3 regions of the Arthrobacter rhamnosi genome follow, and region 1 is predicted to be linked to each of the others. Evidence: riboswitches for the same ligand, from Rfam matches in the RefSeq annotation. Region 1 holds a riboswitch; each other region holds the start of a gene.

Evidence for each region. Region 1 has a riboswitch for cyclic di-AMP ahead of ACX80I_RS14730 (C40 family peptidase). Riboswitches for the same ligand answer to the same signal wherever they lie in the genome.
Region 2: another riboswitch for cyclic di-AMP. It lies ahead of ACX80I_RS11695 (M23 family metallopeptidase); the one in region 1 lies ahead of ACX80I_RS14730 (C40 family peptidase).
Region 3: another riboswitch for cyclic di-AMP. It lies ahead of ACX80I_RS09110 (NlpC/P60 family protein); the one in region 1 lies ahead of ACX80I_RS14730 (C40 family peptidase).

Annotation. Positions count from the first base shown of each region.
Region 1 covers NZ_JBTNDT010000008.1:31,733-36,074, forward strand. The annotation lists gene ACX80I_RS14715 (O-acetylhomoserine aminocarboxypropyltransferase/cysteine synthase family protein) at 1-336, opposite strand, end outside; gene sfnG (dimethylsulfone monooxygenase SfnG) at 336-1,508, opposite strand; SAM riboswitch class I at 1,502-1,605, opposite strand; gene ACX80I_RS14725 (hypothetical protein) at 1,705-1,941, shown strand; cyclic di-AMP (ydaO/yuaA leader) riboswitch at 2,058-2,226, shown strand; gene ACX80I_RS14730 (C40 family peptidase) at 2,232-3,146, shown strand; gene acs (acetate--CoA ligase) at 3,239-4,342, opposite strand, start outside.
Region 2 covers NZ_JBTNDT010000005.1:140,448-144,789, reverse strand. The annotation lists gene ACX80I_RS11700 (siderophore-interacting protein) at 1-837, shown strand, start outside; cyclic di-AMP (ydaO/yuaA leader) riboswitch at 1,008-1,206, shown strand; gene ACX80I_RS11695 (M23 family metallopeptidase) at 1,210-1,971, shown strand; gene ACX80I_RS11690 (diacylglycerol/lipid kinase family protein) at 1,990-2,997, opposite strand; gene ACX80I_RS11685 (SGNH/GDSL hydrolase family protein) at 3,079-3,861, shown strand; gene ACX80I_RS11680 (MarR family winged helix-turn-helix transcriptional regulator) at 3,959-4,342, shown strand, end outside.
Region 3 covers NZ_JBTNDT010000004.1:45,487-49,828, forward strand. The annotation lists gene serC (phosphoserine transaminase) at 1-1,095, opposite strand, end outside; gene ACX80I_RS09105 (iron-dependent transcriptional repressor DtxR) at 1,351-2,049, shown strand; cyclic di-AMP (ydaO/yuaA leader) riboswitch at 2,161-2,338, shown strand; gene ACX80I_RS09110 (NlpC/P60 family protein) at 2,344-3,285, shown strand; gene ACX80I_RS09115 (HNH endonuclease) at 3,504-4,001, shown strand; gene mobA (molybdenum cofactor guanylyltransferase) at 3,998-4,342, shown strand, end outside.

The DNA of each region.
Region 1 (4,342 bases):
GTACAGCTGCGAGGCGGCGACGATGTGGTCGCCCGCCTGGCAGAGCGCCGCGAAGGTGATGAACTCGGCGCTCATGCCCGACGCCGTCGCCACCGCGCCGATGCCGCCCTCGAGGGACGCGATGCGCTCCTCGAACGCCGCGACCGTCGGGTTGCCGATGCGCGAGTAGATGTTGCCGTACTTCTGGAGCGCGAAGAGGTTGGCGGCGTCGTTCGTGTCCTTGAAGACGAACGACGTCGTCTGGTAGATCGGCACGGCCCGGGCGCCGTGGGTGGCGTCGGGTGTGCCGCCGGCGTGGAGTGCGCGCGTACGGAAACCGAAGGAACGTTCTGCCATCAGACACCTGCCTTGCTGGGGACGGCGAGCGTGCCGTCGGGGTCGAAGTCCACTCCCGCGCTGCGGGCCGCGTCCGCCTCGAGCTCCCGCACGATCGGCAGGATGTCGGTGCCGAAGGCGGCCACTTCCTCCTGGAAGTGCAGGTAGCAGGTGAGGAAGAGGTTCACGCCGATCTTCTTGTACTCCACGATGCGCTCGGCGATCTGCTCCGGCGTCCCGATGAGCTGCGTCTTGAAGCCGTCGTTGTACTGCACGAGGTCCTCGAAGGTGGAGTCGGCCCACATGCCCTTGCCGTCCTTCGTCGAGGGGCCGGCTTCCTGCACGGCGTCGCGGAAACCCTCGACGGCGGGGCGGTGCGCCTGCTCGACGATCTCGCGCAGGGTGTCGCGCGCCTCCTTCTCGGAGTCGCGGGCGATGACGAACCCGTTGAGGCCGTACCGCGGACGCCGCCCGGCCTGCTCGGCGGACGCCTGCACGCCGGCGATGTTCTCCTTGAAGCCCTCGAGGTCCTTGCCGTTGGAGAAGTACCAGTCGGCGACGCGGCCCGCCGTGGCCTGGGCCGCCGTCGAGTTCCCGCCGAAGAAGATCTCTGGGTGGGGGCGCCCGGGGACGTCGACGGGTGCCGGGCTCAGGGTGAAGTCCTTGATGTTGTAGTACTTGCCCGCCTGGCTGTAGCCCTGCTCCGTCCAGAGGCCGCGCAGCACGCGGATGAACTCCTCGGTGCGGACGTAGCGCTCGTCGTGCTCGAGCCATTCGAGGCCGAAGTTGGTGAACTCGTCCTTGAGCCAGCCGGAGACGATGTTGACGGCGGCGCGGCCGTTGGAGATGTGGTCGGCGGTGATGATGTACTTCGCGAGCACGCCGGGGTGCCACATGCCCGGGTGGACCGCGGCGATCACCTTCAGCTTCTCGGTGGCCGCCAGCAGGGCGAGGGAGAACGACGTCGCCTCGTGCTGCTTGTCCGCACCGTAGGACGCGGCGTAGCGCGTCTGCGACAGCGCGTACTCGAACCCGGCGTCCTCGGCGATGCGGGCGAGCTTCTTGTTGTAGTCGAAGTCCCAGCTGGTGCGCTGCTCGATGGTCGAGACCACCAGTCCGCCACTGACGTTGGGGACCCAGTAGGCGAACTTGAGGGGCGTGGAAAGGTCTGCGACGCTCATGGTTTCCTCCATCGGTCTGGCAGTAGCACCCTAATGTCGCCGCACGAAGCGGTGGCCAGGGTTGCTGCGGCGTCAGTGAGCCAGATCTCTCAGCCGCTCGGGATGGTCACGTCGAGTGTGACACCGGAGGGCTGCAGAACCAAACAATGTGTCGTCCAATGGCGGCCGTGGGTCATCGGGCGGGAGCCCGGGTGCCTAGGGTGGAGGAATGGATAGCTGGAGGTCGGCGGGCCGCACGCAGGAACGCACGCTCTGGAACACGCTCTTCTGGGTCGGCGTGGTCGTGACCGTCACCGTGGCGAGCAGCGTCCTGCTGGTCGCGGGGAGCGCGGGAACAGCGGCTTCTGCCTGGTTCTACCTGCAGCAGTGCGTCCTGCTCGTCCTCAGTGCGGGTGGCACGGTCCTCGCGTTCCGCCGCTGGCGGTCCTTCCGTTCGGACGCGTAGGGTACGCGCCGTTATACAAATGTGACAAACCCGGTGAGCGCTGGGTATCGTCGTCGCGTGCCTCCGTCCATAGGAGGCCCTCCCGGATGGATTGCCGAGCCCTGCCGCCGAACGGGATACGTACATCACCGAGGCGGGGACGGGGGAACCACAGTTCCACGGGACGCGCAGCACACCTGCTGCATCCCTGGGGTTAAGTCGCTGCAGCTCCCACCCCGAGTACGCACGGCCGGGTGACTCCCATCCGAACCCGACAGCTCACCCCGCAGGCATGGGAGAGGTATACATCCATGTCACGAAAGACTTCCCCGGCGCGCCACCGCGCCGGCAACCCCGCACTGCAGGGCCTGTCCCGCGCCGTGAAGGCCTCCGCCACCGCGGTCGGCCGTCCGATCGCGGTCGCCGCGGTCACCTCGGGCCTCGCACTCGGTGCGGTCGGCACCGCCCACGCCGGTGAGTACACCGACGCGGGCGCGACGACGGTTCCCGCTGCCGCCGCTGCCACCGCTGCACCCGTCGCGCAGGCTGCTGCACCCGCGGCGCCGGCCGCTGCACCCGCCGCGACGACCCACACGGTCGTCGCCGGCGACACCCTCAGCGCCATCTCCGCCGCCTACGGCGTGGACCTGAACGCTGTCCTCGCAGCCAACGGGCTGTCCCTGGCATCGGTGATCTTCCCCGGCGACGCCATCACCATCCCCACCGGCGATGTCGCCCCTGCACCGGCTGCGGTGGCCGCAGCACCGGCAGCCCTGGTCCAGCAGGCCGCAGCCGTCGCTCCGGTCCAGCAGGCCGCAGCCGTCGCTCCGGTCCAGCAGGCCGCCGCTGCCCCCGCCTCGAGCGTGTACCTCGCTTCGGCGGACATCACCCCGATCGCGTCCTCCAGCAGCGTCGCCGGTACCCTCGTGGCGTCGGCGCAGGCGCAGCTCGCAGCCGGCGCGATCCAGGACTGCACCGTCCTGGTGGAGACCGCGCTGCGTGCCGCCGGCATCCCCGTCGGCGACCTCGGCCCCTCGCAGTTCTTCCAGTTCGGCGCCACCGTGGCGACCCCGGCCCCCGGCGACATCGTCATCACGGCCGGGCACGTGGCGATCTACGTCGGTGGTGGCCAGGTCATCAGCAGCGGCATGAACGGCTCGAACCTCACCATGCAGCACCCTCTCTCGGACCTCCCGGGAGCATCCTTCGTTCGGGTAGCGGGCTAGTACCGGAACGGACCCCACACGGGAAGCGGCAGGTGCTTGGACGGGGCGCCTGCCGCTTCCTCCTTTTAACGCGGGTCGGTTCCGACGGCGGGTCAGTGCCTGCCGGCCAGGACGTCCTGGATGCCGGGGATGCAGCCCTCGTTCTGCAGCGAGGTGGTGTCCCCGAGCGGGGTGCCCTCGTAGAGCTGCGTGAGCAGGCGCCGCATGATCTTCCCCGACCTCGTCTTCGGCACATCGGGAACGACGACGACGGCCGAGGGCCGCGCGATCGGCCCGATGGCCTCCGCGACATGGGCCCGGAGCGTGGCGGACACATCCGAGTCCCGATCCGCGCCCGGCGCCAGCACCACGAACGCAGCGATGGCGTGGCCCGTCAGGGGGTCGGGAACCGGGCAGGCGCCGGCTTCGGTCACGAGCGGGTGCGCCACGAGGGCCGACTCGATCTCGATCGTGGAGAGGCGGTGGCCGGAGACGTTGATGACGTCGTCGACGCGCCCCAGGATCCAGGTGTCGCCGTCGTCGTCGTACCGTGCTCCGTCGCCGGCCAGGAACCAGCCCTGCGCGGCGAACTTCCGCCAGTAGGAGTCGAGGTAGCGCTGCGGGTTGCCCCAGACGGTGCGTGCCATGGCCGGGCCGTGGCGGTCCACGACGATGAGGCCCTGCACGCCGGGCGGTACCTGCCGGCCCTCCTCGTCCACGATGCGGGTGCTGACCCCCGGAAGGGCGCGGGCGGCGCAGCCCGGCTTGAAGTCGGTGTCCGTGGGGCTCGGCGAGAGGACCGTGGCGCCCGTCTCGGACTGCCACCAGGTGTCGACGACGGGGACCTCGTCGCGGCCGAGGTTCTTCCGGAACCAGCGCCATGCCTCGGGGTTCACCGCCTCGCCGACCGTCCCCAGCACGCGGATGCTGGAGAGGTCGTAGGAGGACGGGACGCCGTCGGGGAACCAGCCCATCAGTGACCGGACCAGCGTGGGCGCCGTGTAGTAGCTGGTGACGCCGTAGCGTTCGATGATCTCGAAGTGGCGGCCGGGATGGGGCGTGTTCGGGGTGCCCTCGAAGATCACCTGCGTGGCGCCGTTGGACAGCGGACCGTACAGCTCGTACGTGTGCGCCGTGACCCATGCCAGGTCGGCGGTGCACCAGTGGACGTCGCGGTCCCGCAGGGACGGATCGGGATTGCTGAAGAGGTGCTCGAA
Region 2 (4,342 bases), on a different contig from region 1:
TGCCCCGATATCGCAGGCCTCATGGAGCGCGGGAACGCATCGAACTGGTACCAGCTGTGGCTCGGCATGGAGGCGGAGGAGCGCGGGTTCATGCGCACCTACACCGTGCGCACCGCGCGCCGGCGGGGCCCGCGGACGGAGATCGACGTCGACTTCGTCCTGCACCTCGACGACGACGGTCGCGGCGGCCCGGCGTCGGAGTGGGCCGCGGCTGCCCGGCCCGGCGACCGGGTCTGCATGATCGGCCCCAACGCGTCAGCGGCGCAGTGCAGGACGGCGGGTGCGTACGGAGGCATCGAGTGGAGCCCCGGCCTCGCCCAGCACGTCCTCCTCGCCGGGGACGAGACGGCAGTACCGGCCATCAGCGCCATCCTCGAGGCACTCCCCGAGGACATCAGCGGCTCCGCGTTCCTCGAGGTCCCGGACCTGCAGGACGTCCAGCCGATCGCGACGCGGTCGGCGGTGACCGTCACCTGGCTGGCCCGGGCGGGGAAGCCGCACGGCGAATTGCTGGAGGCAGCCGTGCGGGACGCGGTGCGCGTGCCGGGATGGGTGTCGCTCTCGGGCCCGGATGTCCAGGGGGGAAGCGAGCCCGAGGATGTCGATGTCGACGGGACCATCCTCTGGGAGACCCCGCAGCTGCTCGACGCGGCCGTCGTGCAGTCGACGGTCAATCCCGGGCGCCCCTCCGGCACGCAGCCCTTCTACGCGTGGATCGCCGGTGAGGCTGCCGTCGTGCGCGGGCTGCGGCGCTACCTGGTGCGGGACGTGGGCGTGGACCGGAAGCAGGTCGCGTTCATGGGCTACTGGCGCAAGGGGCGCGCGGAACTGGCCTGATCCAGCCGTCGAACCGTTCCGGACCGCTTCCTGCACCACGTCGGGTATCGGGCGACCTTTATCACATTTATCCCCAGATGCGATAACGAAATTGTAACTTCGTGCGCTCTGACCTACTGTTTTAAGCAGTCAAAGCTGGATTCCAGATCCAGGTCCGTACGCCTAACCCTGTCAGCGGACCGCCTGAACACACTGTGACAGGGGTGGAGGACCCACGTTCCGGCGGCTTGAACCGCCTCGGGGTGAAGCCCTTCCATGCTAGTCCGGCCCCGCCTGCGGCATTCCCGCGGTGGAGGGCCGCGCAGAGGGGCCGAGTCAACTCTTGCTCGAATCCGACAGCTAACTTCGCCGGCGTTCCAGAGAGGTAAGCAGTTGCTCCATACCGTTCTGCCCGAGCGCCATCGCGCCTCCGACGATCGCGCCCTTCAGTGGGTTTCGCAGCCGACGCGCCGCGACCTCCGGCACGAAAGAGCCGGAGGTACGACGGCGTTCGCGCGACTGCGCGGAAACGCCGCTACGGCCGGCCTCTTCATTGCCTCGGCGGGACTGCTGCTGGGTGCCGTCGCACCCTCGGCAACGACGGCGGCCACCCCTGCAGCAGGCATGCAGGCCGTCACGGCTGCTGCGGAAGCGCCGGTGACCTTCACCCTCGAGGGTGCCGGTCGGGCGGTGGAGGGTGTCGCCCCGGCCATCGCGAGTGCCCGGGCCCTCTCCGCCGAACTCACTCCCGCGCTCCAGGACCGCAAGGCCTTCGGGGCTCCGGTGGACAACCCGGTCGTTGCCTCCACCTTCGGCTACCGCGTCAACCCCGTGAGTGGGGCCTCGGACGAACTCCACGAGGGCCTGGACTTCGCCGGCGCCTGCGGGACGCCGGTCAAGGCAGCGGATGCCGGCACCGTCGTCGACTCCGGCTGGCATGCCTACGGCGGGGGCCAGCGCATCGTGGTCGACCACGGCGACGGCCTGAAGACCACCTACAACCACCTGAGCGCCCTCGACGTGCCGGCCGGCACCACGGTGAAGCGCGGGGAAGCCCTCGGGGCGGTCGGCAGCACCGGGAACTCCACCGGCTGCCACCTCCACTTCGAGGTGATGGTCGACGACAAGAAGGTCGACCCGAAGCCCTGGCTGTAGCCGGCCGATCCTCCCCTGCTAGGGCAGCGGCTCACTGACGACGGCGGGGTCCTTGTACCCCAGCGGCATCCGCAGGCGCAGCGAATCCGGCTTCACCTCGAACGCCATGTGCGTGGCCTTGCCGAGGGGATCGCCGTCGAGCTGCACCTCCAGCGGTTCGTGCAGCGTGACCTCGGCCGTGCGGCACTGGAAGTACTCCAGGGATGGGTCCTTGCCCTTGCCGCGGGTGAACAGCTTCCCGGCGACGGCGAGCCAGCCGAACTTCCCCCGGGGTGCCAGGGTCATGAGGTCCATCAGGCCGTCGTCGATCTTCGCGCCCGGGAAGATCTCGAGGCCGCCCATGATCTTGCCGCAGTTGCCGCCCATCACGCTGCGCAAGCGGCGCTCGAAGGACCTGCCGCCGTCCACCGAGATGGTGGTGCGCGCCGGCCTGCCCGGCAGGTTGCGGATCCCGGCGTCGACGTAGGCCAGCCAGCCCACCTTGTCCTTCAGGTCGTCGCGCGTGTCCGACATGATGGCGGCGTCGTACCCGATGCCGGCCATGACCAGGAACACGTGCGCGTCCTGCGCCCGGTCCACCGTCACGTGCACCACGTCGATGGTGCGCTCGGTCCCGCGGAAAGCGGCCTCGACGGCGGCATCCGGATCGTCGATGGCGATGTCGAGGTTGCGGGCCAGCAGGTTGCCGGTGCCCAGCGGGACGAGGGCCATCATGGTGCCGGTCCCCGCGAGTTCCTCGGCCACGCAGCGCACCGTGCCGTCCCCGCCTGCCGCGATCACGAGGTCCACTCCGGCGTCGAGGGCCTCGCGTGCCTGGCCGTGCCCGGGGTCGTCCGCGGTGGTCTCGATGACCAGGGGCTCCTCCCAGCCGTCCTCGGCGGAGATGCGCTGGACAGCGCCCTGCACGTCGACGGTGGTGACCTTGATGGGATTGATGATGAGCGCGGCACGTCGGCCGCGCGATCCGGTGTCCGGAGCCGTGTCCGGAGTCGCGTCCGGAGTCGCGTCGGGGGATGCGTCGGGCATGATGTCCTTCGTGCGGGTGTCAACGGATGGCTCCGTCGAGCTTATCCCGGGGGCCGTCGGTGCCGAGGGTAATCTTTGACGGTGACCTTTCCCCAGCGTTATGTGGCCCTTGGCGATTCCTTCACCGAAGGGGTGGGTGACTGGGACCCGGGGTCCCCCAACGGTGTCCGTGGCTGGGCCGACCGGGTGGCCGAGCAGCTCATCCTGGCCGACGAGTCCTGGGGCTACGCGAACCTCGCCATCCGCGGCAAGAAGATGCGCCAGATCCTCGACGAGCAGGTCGACGCGGCTTTGGCGCTCGAGCCGACGCTCGTCACCCTCTACGCCGGCGCCAACGACATCCTGCGCCCCCGGGTGGACATCGACCGGCTGATGTCCTCCTACGACGACGGCATCGGCAGGCTCCGCGACGCGGGAGCCGACGTCGTGCTCTTCACCGGCTTCGATACCTCGGGGTCGGCCGTCTTCGGCAAGACCCGCGGGCGCACCGCGGTGTACAACGAGTGGGTGCGTGAGATCGCGGACAGGCGCGAGGCCACGATCGTCGACTACTGGCGCCTGCGCGAGTTCCAGGACTGGAGGTACTGGGACGTCGACCGGATGCACATGTCCACGGCGGGACACACGCTCATGGCCGCCCGGGTCCTAGAGGCCATGAAGGCCTCGCATGCCATCGACCTGCCGGAGCTCGATGCGCGCCCGGCCCTTCGGCGGATGGAGCAGCTGCGGGCGGATGCGCAGTGGGCGCGCGAATACGTCACGCCGTGGGTCGGCAGGCGCCTGCGCGGAGTCTCCTCCGGAGATGCCCTGACCGCGAAGTACCCCGTCCCGGTCCACCCGCACCGGGCATCCACCCGGGCCTGAGGGCCTGCGCGAGTACGGTCCCCGCCCCAGCCGCAACCCGGCGAGGGGGCCGGAGGCCCTCTACGGGGCAGGGGAGGGCGTGTGCCAGAATGAGCGGATGGCGGCGCAATGGCTCACACCCGACGAGCGGCGGGCATGGCTGGCTCTCTACGCGCTGACGGCCCTGCTCCCGGCATCCCTCGACGCCCAGCTGTTCCGTGAGGCCCGGATCACCCTGTTCGACTACCACGTGCTGGCGATGCTCTCCGAGTCGGAAGGGACGCGCCTGCCCATGAGCGAACTCGCCGCCCGCTCGGCGGCGTCGCTCTCACGCCTGAGCCACGTGGTGAAGAAGCTGGAGGCCCGGGGCTGGGTCACGAGGCTGCCCTCCGACTCCGATGGGCGCGTGACCACGGCCTCGCTCACCCCTGCAGGGCTCGAGACGCTCACCGAACTCGCCGTGTCCCACGTCGCGCAGGTCCGCTCCACGGTGTTCGACGCC
Region 3 (4,342 bases), on a different contig from region 1:
GCAGGCGATGAGCGCCGAGACGTCGTCGGGCTCGATGGCCACGAAGGTCGCGATGCGCAGCTGGTTGCGGCCGAGCTTGCGGTACGGCTCGACGTCGACGACGCCGTTCGCGCGCAGGATGGCGGCGATGCGTGCCGCGTCCACCGCGTCGTCGAAGTCCACCGTCACGATCACGTTGGAGCGATCCTCGGTGCGGGCCACGTAGGGGCTCGCCACCGCAGAGGCCTCCGCCCACGAGTAGATACGGCCGGCGGAGTCCGCGGTGCGGGCCGCAGCGAACGGCAGGCCGCCCTGGGCGTTCAGCCATTCGACCTGCGCGTCGAGCGTGACCAGGGTGGACAGCGACGGGGTGTTGTAGGTCTGGTTCAGGCGCGAGTTGTCGATCGCCGTCTGGAGGTCGAGGAAGTCCGGGATCCACCGGTCGCCGGCGCTGATCCGCGCGGCACGCTCCAGCGCGGCGGGGGAGAAGAGCCCGAGCCATAGGCCGCCGTCGGACGCGAAGTTCTTCTGCGGAGCGAAGTAGTAGACGTCGGCCTGCGACACGTCGACGTCGAGGCCGCCGGCCGCGGAGGTGGCGTCGACGAGGACCAGTGCGCCGTCGTCCGCCCCCTCGACTCTCCGCACGGGAGCCGCGACGCCCGTCGAGGTCTCGTTCTGCGGCCACGCGTAGGCGTCGACGCCGGCCTCCGCGACGGGGTCAGGGCGGGTGCCCGGCTCGGCGGTGATGATGCTCGATGCGCCGAGGAACGGCGCCTTGTCGGTCGCGGAGGCGAACTTCGAACCGAACTCCCCGAAGGAGAGGTGCTGCGCCTTCCGGTCGACGAGCCCGAACGCCGCCACCTCCCAGAACGCGGTGGACCCGCCGACGCCGAGGACCACCTCGTACCCCTCGGGGGCGTCGAAGAAGGTACTGAGCCCCTCACGCACTCGGCCGACCAGGTTGCGGACGGGAGCCTGGCGGTGCGAGGTGCCCAGCAGCGACTGCCCGGCGGACACCAGTGCGTCGATCTGCCCGCTTCGGACCTTGGAAGGGCCTGCGCCGAAACGCCCGTCCGCGGGAAGCAGGTGGTCGGGGATGCGGGGCAGGTCGTTCATGGTCGCTCCAGCTGTGTCGGCGGCGGGTATCGCCCTCATTCTGCCCCAGCGGAGGTCGGCCCTCCATTTGTGAACGCCGGAGCGGGAGACCTCCTGCGCCTGCCGGTGGCGTCGTCGGAGTTGATTGCCGGGCGCGTCGCGCCATGGGTTAACCTTGGGAGGCGTGGGGCGGAGCTGGCTGTGCCGGCCGTGGCACCCCCACCGGCGTGAGGCATTCCAGCCGCGCGACCTCACCGCACCAAGGAGCTGAACCGCATGACGGACCTCATCGACACCACCGAGATGTACCTGCGGACCATCCTTGAGCTCGAGGAAGAGAACATCGTCGCCCTCCGCGCCCGCATCGCCGAGCGGCTTCGTCACTCGGGGCCGACCGTCTCCCAGACCATCGGTCGCATGGAACGCGACGGACTCGTGGTCGTCTCCGGCGACCGGCACCTCGAACTGACTGAACTGGGTCGCCGCAGGGCCACCGGCGTCATGAGGAAGCACCGCCTCGCGGAGCGGCTCCTGAGCGACGTGATCGGGCTCGACTGGGCCTACGTCCACGACGAGGCCTGCCGCTGGGAGCACGTGATGAGCGAACGCGTGGAGCGCCGGCTCTACGAACTGCTCGGAAAGCCCTCCGAATCCCCCTACGGCAACCCGATCCCGGGACTCGAGGCCATCGGCGGCGTCCAGTCCGAGCTGTTCACCGACGGCGTCGTCACGCTGCTCTCCGCGATGGGCACGTACTCGCCGGAGAAGCAGGTCACGCTCGTGCGGCTGGCGGAGCCGATCCAGGTGGATCCGGAACTCCTCACGCAGCTCGACGAGGGCGGCCTGCGCCCGGGAGCGCAGCTGAACCTCGAGTCCGTCGGAGGGTACGTCTCCGTGCGCGTACCCGGCGTCGAGGGTGCACTGGAACTGCCTCCCGAGGTGGCGTCCCACGTGTTCGTATCCGTCGCGGCGTAATCGCCGTCACCAATAACACACCATTCTGTGACCAGAATGTGACATAACCTGCATTTGTGTTGTACGGTTCATTTCGTGCCAAATTCGCTCTAGATCCGGCACCCTCCTGCAAATCGCCTAGCTCTGCCATTGCTCGAGGTCCGTCCGCACCATCGCATGGCAGAGGCGGGGGAACCAAGTTTCGGGTTTCTTTCGAGAAATCCTTGGGGTGAAGTCGCTGTTAGCGCAGCGGCCGGGTGACTCCCATCCGAATCCGACAGCTCACCTCGCAGGCGTTGGGAGAGGTAATCCAACGTGTCCACCAGCTCTTCGCTGTCCCGCCACCGCGCGCCCCAGAACGCCAACCCGCTGACCGCTCTTTCCGCCGCAGTAGCGTCGAACGCCGGATCGGTCGGCCGCCAGGCCGCCGTCATCGCCGCGGCTTCCGGCCTCGTGCTGACCAGCGGAGTTGCAGCCAACGCCGCCGATCTCCAGCCACAGCGCGACGTCGCATCCTCCAGCATCACCGTCACCTCGGCCCGTCAGGCCGTCGTGGCGTCGTCCAAGACCGTCGTGTCCTTCAACAGGACCGCGGTGAAGGTCCACGCCAAGCCGGTCGTCGCCAAGAAGGCCCCGGCCGTCAAGGCCCCCGCAGCTCCGGCTCCTGTCGTCGAGGCTCCTGTCGCTGAGGCCCCCGCCGCTCCGGCTCCCGTCGCTCCGGCTCCTGTTGCTCCGGCTCCCGCTGCTCCGGCTCCGGCCGCTCCGGCTCCCGTCGTGAAGGCTCCCGCTGCTCCGGCTCCCGCCGTCCAGGCCGTGGCTGCTGTCCAGGCCGTCGCCGCTCCCGCGCCGGCTCCCGCAGCCGCCCCGGTTCGCGCAGCTGCCCCGGCACCTGCTCCCGCACCTGCTCCCGCCCCTGCAGTCTCCTCCGGTGTCGCCGCGACCATCGCCGCCGCTGCCAAGGGCCAGCTCGGCGTCATGCAGGACTGCACGCGCCTCGTCAGCAACTCCCTCGCCGCTGCCGGCATCAACTTCCACGGCTGGCCGGCAGGCTACCTCTCCCTGGGCCGCACCGTGAGCGCCGGCCAGGCCATCCCGGGTGACCTCATCTACTACGCCGACGGCGGCATGGGTGCAGCCCACATCGCGGTCTACATCGGTGGCGGCCAGGCCGTCCACGGTGGATTCAACGGCAACACCACGGTGATCGCACCGGCCGAGCTCGGCTCGGGTGGCGTGTACATCCGCGTTGGCGGCTGATCACCGCACGCATCAGGATCAAGGAACCGGCACGCTGTGCCGGTTCCTTGCGTTTAACCGGTCGCAGGAGGGAGCCGGGCGCGGTACGTCAAGCCCGCCCGGCCGGGATTCTCCGCAGGCCGGTCTCCGGCTTACCCTTGCAGTGTCAATCCGAAGCTCTTCTCCCGTACCCCGGGATGGCAACCGGTGCGGGGAACAGGTCAGCAATGAGGCCACGCATGCGCACTCTTGTTCTGAATGCTGGGTATGAACCACTTGCGGTCATCACATTCCGCCGGGCACTGGTGCTTGTGCTCACGGGGAAGGCGAGCGTCGTGGCGGAGGACGGCGAACCGGTGGTCGGCCCCACCGAGATCCTCGGCAGACCCTCGGTGATCCTGCTCAACCGCTACGTGAAGATCCCGTACCGCCACGACCTGACAGCCACGCGGCGGGGGGTGCTGCGTCGCGACAACCACCTGTGCGCCTACTGCGGCAAGACCGCCTCGACCATCGACCACGTCCTGCCGCGGTCCCGGGGCGGAGGGGACACCTGGGAGAACCTCGTGGCCTGCTGCCTGAAGTGCAACAACGCCAAGGGGAACAAGACCCTCGGCAGCCTCGGCTGGAAGCTGCGCACCGTGCCGATGCCTCCGCGGGGACCGCAGTGGCAGATCCGCGAGCTCGAGAAGCCGGCGCCGCAGTGGAACGAGTTCCTCAGCGAGACAGCTGCGTGACACCCGACGTACCGAGGTTCGACGCCGTCGTCCTCGCGGGTGGCAGGTCCTCCCGGCTCGGCGGCGTGCCGAAGGCCGGACTGGTCCTGGCGGGTGCGACCCTGCTCCAGCGCACCTGCGCAGCCCTCGCCCGCGCGGAACGCCTGACAGTCGTGGGACCGGAGCCCGGCGACGCCGGGCGGCTTCCCCCGGCGGCCGTGTTCGTGCGGGAGGAACCCGCTTTCGCCGGACCGGCGTCCGCGGTCGTCGCCGGATTCCGGGCGGGACCAGGACCCAGAGCGCCGTGGTGCGCCGTCGTCGCCTGTGACATGCCCCGCGTCGCCGTCCTTCTCGAGGTGCTG